DNA from 2 places in the Acetobacterium wieringae genome. Region 2 is predicted to be linked to the other one. Evidence: predicted binding sites of a transcription regulator. Region 2 holds the regulator's gene; the other holds the start of a gene.

Region 1 (3,202 bases), 860 kb from region 2:
ACAACATCCGCATACTCTGTCGTTTCAGTTAAGAAGATGTCCTGGACTACAACAAAATTGGCTTTTTCAAGAGCATGTTTAACATGATTTGTGTCCGGATCAGAAACAACTGGATTCTCGCCCATGACGTATAAGAATTTTACGGTTCCGTCGCCGACCCCATTAATAATTTCAGTCAGTGTTTTGCCAGCATTTTGTGGCAGTTTGACATCCCAGGCTTTTTCGAATTTTTCCACCACTTCCGGGTTGGCGGTTTTCTGATAACCTGGCAAATCGCCTGGTAATGCGCCCATATCACAGGCTCCCTGAACATTATTCTGACCACGCAATGGATTAACACCGCATCCTTCACGGCCGATTTTTCCAGTCAGCATCGCCAGATTGGCGGTTGACATAACACCATCGGTACCGGTTTTATGCTGTGTGACACCCATGGAATAAAAGATTCCACCCTTGTCTTTGGTTGCATAGAGAAGTGCCGCTTTACGCATATCTTCAGGATCAACACCACAGATTTCAGCACATCCTTCAACAGTCAGCGTATCCATAAATTCTTTAAACGCTGCATAGCCTTCGGTTCGTTCATTGATAAAGTTTTTATCTTCCAGACCAGCGTCCAGAATGGCACGCATCATTCCATTAAGTAATGGGACATTGGTTCCCGGTTTAATCTGTAAATATACATCGGCGTATTTTGCCAGTTCGATTTTTCGTGGTTCGGCTACAATCAGAGCTGCCCCTTTTTGTTGTCGCTGTTTTATTTTAGCACCAATAACCGGATGAGTTTCGGTGGTATTGGAGCCGGTAACAAACATAACATCCATTAAATCCACTTCATCAATACTATTGGTCATCGCCCCACTACCAAATGATTTAGCCAGACCAGCAACAGTTGAAGCATGACAAAGTCGGGCACAATGATCAACGTTGTTGGTTTCACCAACAGTACGAATAAATTTCTGGAAAACATAATTATCCTCATTCGTACATCGGGCTGAAGACAGCCCCGCAACTGCCTGAGGACCTTCTGCTTTAGCTTCTTTTAGTTTCTCTGCTACTAAGTTTAAGGCTTCTTCCCAGCTTGCTTCTTCCAGAACACCGTTTTTGCGGATTAACGGCGTTGTTAAACGATCAGGACTGCTGACAAAATCATAAGCAAAGCGTCCTTTGACACATAAAAGATTGTCATTAACATTTCCTTCTGTGCTATAAATGTCAGTAATCTTATTATCTATTATTTTTAAATTCAAGGTACAGCCTACTCCGCAATATGGACAAACAGTCTGAACTGTTTTGGCATAGGCAAAGGGTTTAAACTGTTTCGGTGCCAATGCACCAGTCGGACAGACTGCAATACAGTTACCACAGCTGACACATTCTGATTTCCCTCTGGGCGTTTCGAAAACCGGATTGATATTGGTTTCATAACCACGGTCACATTGGGCTAAAATATGGTTGCACTGAAGGTGTTCGCAAACTTTGATACATCGATTACAGAGTACACATTTATTGGGATCATAGGTATAAAACGGATTGGAATCATCGATGGGTTTTGTCATCACCCGTTCGGTACCGAAAGCCTTAACCGCATCATATTCAATGCAATTCGCATTGAATTCAACAAATTCACAACAACCATATTTATAACATGTCATACAGTCAAAGGTATGATCTGACATGAGCATTTTTAATACAAATCGGCGCGCTTCTCTTACCTCCGGCGTATTGGTATTAACCACCATACCTTCCGCTACTGGAGTTGAGCAGGAAGTTTCAAGTCTTCTCGCTCCAACGACTTCAACAAGACACATACGACAGCTGCCTTCCGGTGTGAAGTCTTTAAAATTACATAATGTCGGAATGTCGATACCGATGGAACGTGCTGCTTTCAGTATTGTAGTTCCTGGTTCGACACTAACTTTTTGTCCATCAATTGTCAAATTAACCATAAATTTATTTCTCCCTTCTTTTAGGATTCCATTATATTCTATAACTTTTAATTTGTCATTGATGTTTTTTAGTTAAATGATTCTTTTCTCGGATGATTTAAGAAATACATACTTATCGTCTTAGTAAAATCACCAAGAATCCCTGTCGGATGGGATTTTGCAATGCTTTACAAAACGATATTCTGGACCTGAATTTATAATGATTGTATGTTTGTGATTTAACTAACAAAAATTAAATGCGAATAAAATGCTACTTCGGAAAATAGCAACAATAACGAGTAATTTTCCGACGTTAAAAAATGACTGTCGATTAAACTACCACAAAATTTTTATAGCAATCTCAATTCTATCAGTTATTACTGATAATTTTTACAGGAATTTGTAATTCACTTCCAAATTTATATGAGTCAAGTTAGAACTATTTTAGAGAAAAATAAAAAAGTGCAAAATTGTTATACACAACTTTACACTTACGTTTTGACGATCATCTTATTGGAGCGGAAGACGGGATTCGAACCCGCGACCCCCGGCTTGGGAAGCCAGTGCTCTACCACTGAGCCACTTCCGCAACGCTTATATTATAACAACAAATCCATTCTTCTGCAAGTAATTATTTCATACAAATGATGTTTTTGTTGAATTTTATTAACAAAAAAGTAAAAAACCGCAAATCATGCGGTTAGCTTTTTTAATGGTGACCCATGGGCGACTTGAACGCCCGACACCCTGATTAAAAGTCAGATGCAAACCGTTCTTTATTATTTTTTATAATTTACTATCCTGTCTCAACCCTTTATTTTATGCCATTTTCTTATAGCTGCTCTTTTCCTTCCTTTATATATGTATTTTTTCTTGTGTGCTAACATAGTGCTAAGTCTAATTAATTATTATCAAATTGAATAGTAAAGTTTTTCATTTTTATATTTTAATAAATTATATTGGATAACCCGACATTAAACTAAGCACCTCTACACTTAAGAGTTCTTTTAATTTGTTTATTTCTAATTCTTCTAAATTTCCATTGTGAACAACACCCATTTCTTGATATTTAAAATATTTGCTAAATGTTATAATATCATTGAAAAATTTCTCAGTATCTTCAATTTCATCAGTAATCGTTAAAATCCCTCTATTTAAATTTATTGAATAAATCTTTCTTGATTTCAATCTTCTTATTGCATTTATTATTTCTAAATATTCGGTATAGTTACTCATTTTAACAACTTCTAATGTAAATCTAATTAAATCATAGT
Region 2 (3,202 bases):
TCGATAATTGAAGTACAGACTTTATCGATAAAATAGCGGTCATGAGACACGATGACAAAAGTACCGGGGTAATTTTTAAGATATTGTTCCAACCACTGCAGGGCATCGATATCGAGGTAGTTGGTGGGCTCATCCAATAAGAGCAGTTCCGGTTCCTGAAGTAGGATCTGGCCCAACGTAGCACGGGTTTTTTCACCGCCGCTAAGCATCGAGAAGGCTTTAGTTTGATCTTCGGGCTTAAAACCGAGGCCATTGATGACACCCCGAATTCGGCTGGGGTATTCATAACCGTGTTGTTCGGCAAAACTTTCTTGCAATTCCCCAAACTCCAGCATCAGTTTTTCCTGCTCTGCCCCGGTGCTGTCGGCAATGGCAGCGCCAATTTGTTTGATTCGCTTTTCCATGTCGATCAGCGGTTTAAATACATCAGTGAGCATTTCGAGTAGGGTTGTGTTCTCGGCAATTGTGGACTCCTGAGATAAATAGCTGATGGTTAGTCCGTTTTTTTTGCTGATTCGTCCGGTATCAGGGATCAGTTCGCCAGTAATCAGCTTAAGCAGCGTCGATTTTCCGGTACCATTGCGGCCGACCAGACCGATTTGTTTTTTTTCATTAATGGATAGATTAAGATTATTAAAAATTTCATGAATGCCATAACTAAAATGCAAATTTTCGATATTGATTAACATTATTTCACCTGTTTTCGTTTTTGTTCAGTCATTTGAGTTCACTTTTACTATTCTATCAAAAAAAACGGCAAATTAAAATGAATAATTTGACGTAATTGGTTCATATTGATATAATTAGTTGACTATCCGAAAGAAAGGAGAAGTAATCATGCATCGCTTCTCAAAAAAAGTATCAATGACCGTCGTAAAACGGTTACCGAAATATTATCAATATTTAAGTGATTTACAACTCAATGATATCGAAAAAATATCATCCCGGGAATTAGCAAGTCTGATGGGTCTGACAGCTTCTCAAATTAGACAGGATTTGAATTCTTTCGGGGGGTATGGACAACAGGGGTACGGCTATAATGTGGGAGAATTAAAGGAGGCTATCAAGGAAATTTTGGGTCTTGATAGTGAATATAATTGTATTATCATTGGTGGCGGGAATATGGGTCATGCCATCGCAAACTACGAACGATTTAAGCGGGAAGGTGTGATTTTAAAAGGCGTCTTCGATGTTGATCCATTGACTGTAGGTACAGTCGTTGGCAGTGTAGTAGTAAAACATATGGATGAACTTGATGAATTTGTCAAAGCGAATGAAATTGACATCGCCATTTTGTGTGTGCCCCGGGAAGTCGGTCAGAAAGTTGCAACCCGGATTACAGAACTGGGTGTGAAAGGTATCCTCAATTTTAGCCCATTGGATTTGGATGTTCCCAGTGATGTAGTGGTTGAGAATGTTAACATTACAGATAGTTTATTCACGTTAACTTATCTGCTGGGTGAGTAAAAGATTAGTTGTAGAGTATGGGAAGAGTTTGATTTTCTTTAATCAGGCTCTTTATATTTTGCTCAAAAAAGAAAACACAACTGCGGATATATCGGTGAATTAAAAAAGAAACACTTTCTTTGTGTTTCTTTTGTTTTATAACAAGTTATTTAAACATGATTTTCGTAGTTTTTGATTTACTTCCCACTGGAGCTCTTAAAATTAATAAAATCCAGAACCTCTTGCTTATAGCTTTCCGGGAAAGAGAAGTACGAAGAAAAAGAATCCACTTCTTCGTTGGAAAAAACGTAAGATTTCAAAAATTCTTCACATGTCATCGGTTTCGGGTTGCTTGGTAAAAGCTTTGGCTGATCGGTTCTACATAATAAATAGTCCACAGAAACTTCAAAGAAATCTGCAATTTTTATCAGTAATTGGTTTTCAGGTAAGTTTTTATCTTTTTCATACTTGGAGATAGAGCTTTTATTTAGATAGAAAAGATTGGCAAAATTCTCCTGTGTTAATCGTTTTGAAATCCGCAACGCTTTTAATCGGCTGCCAAAAGTATTGTTTTCCATTTTTTCACCTTCTTTCAGTTTAGAATTGTTGGCATAAATGCACTGCCTATAGCGTAATTATACCACGTCTTTAACATTTGTCAAGATTTACGGTTGAATTAAAGGAATAAATCTTAAAGGGATAAAGCATCAAAAAGGCGCTCTTGCTTCTCTTAAGAGTCGTAGACATTCTCCGTATTTGACTTTTTCTGGAGATGCTTCATTGGCTGGAAATGGACTTTCCAGAGACTGACTGCTAAGTGCCGTCTCAGTTATTGTGTCAAATAATGCATTAAAGTCCGTATTGGCAGGAGGATCAGTTGATTTGCGTTTTGATTTTCCGTCTTCGGTTATAATTTCATCGTAACTCAGAGTGACGAGCGTTGATCCGTTAAAGGTTGCCTGAAGAAATCCCTGATAGCCATCATGGTCGGGGTTGCTGGTGATTGAATAAGTATCGAGGGTGTCAATTTTTATTGGTTCATGATCACCTTTGCTGGCCAGATCCAGAATTGCCTTGGACAAACTGATAAATTTTTCGGATGTTTGTGTCGCACCGGATATAGCGTCAGTTTCATCAGGATTTTGCGACATCAGCAATTCGCTATAAAGGCGGAGATAGAGAGCACTTAAATTTGCCACAGCCAGATTGGGCCAGGTTTTGTCAGAACCCTCGACAGACAGGCGATCAGACTTGTTTTTGTCGATTTCGTTTAAGGTTACCCGTGTAATTAGGCCGTTTTTTATTAAAATGTTCAATTGTTGGCCATAGCCCCGAGTGTCATAATATTTTGTGCTTGCGGAATACTGACCATCGATCAGGGCGCCAGAAATATCTGCCGAAAAAATTGAACCAGTTGCGGGATCATTGATCAGTTCTTTTTCAACGCAGCCAGTCAATAAAAGCGATAGCAAACCTGAGACCAGGAGGATGATCACCAGCCGCAGGCCGATATGATTTTTGGATTCGTTCTTTTGCATCTTTCTCACCAATGTTTGGATTTGCATTTAATAAGCCGAAGCGTTCATCAGTGGCGGAACAATCTGTTTTTTTCGGGAGAAAACGCCATTCATGTATTTACTGAATTCTCCCGGCTGAAAGCCAAAAGCCAGTTGAGCAAGGTTTTTAGCCTCACCAGCGATGATCAGTTCGGAGCCTCCCAATATAATATCGGTAACCATTAAAATCGCCAGATCCA

What was found. The regulator Rex, encoded in region 2, represses fermentation and respiration genes when NADH is low (regulators of the CRP and FNR family bind a similar motif). The targets are predictions, from matches to a motif close to ATTGTTAANNNNTTAACAAT.
Region 1: fdhF (formate dehydrogenase subunit alpha) is a predicted target of Rex. The motif match lies at 2,160-2,179, and genes of this name have one in related genera.

What each region holds. Positions count from the first base shown of each region.
Region 1 covers NZ_CP097897.1:647,242-650,443, reverse strand. The annotation lists gene fdhF (formate dehydrogenase subunit alpha) at 1-1,949, opposite strand, end outside; tRNA gene CHL1_RS03085 (tRNA-Gly) at 2,443-2,517, opposite strand; gene CHL1_RS03080 (P-loop NTPase fold protein) at 2,883-3,202, opposite strand, start outside.
Region 2 covers NZ_CP097897.1:1,506,988-1,510,189, forward strand. The annotation lists gene CHL1_RS07255 (ABC-F family ATP-binding cassette domain-containing protein) at 1-689, opposite strand, end outside; gene CHL1_RS07260 (redox-sensing transcriptional repressor Rex) at 838-1,467, shown strand; gene CHL1_RS07265 (helix-turn-helix domain-containing protein) at 1,644-2,024, opposite strand; gene CHL1_RS07270 (FMN-binding protein) at 2,154-2,984, opposite strand; gene CHL1_RS07275 (putative manganese-dependent inorganic diphosphatase) at 3,012-3,202, opposite strand, start outside.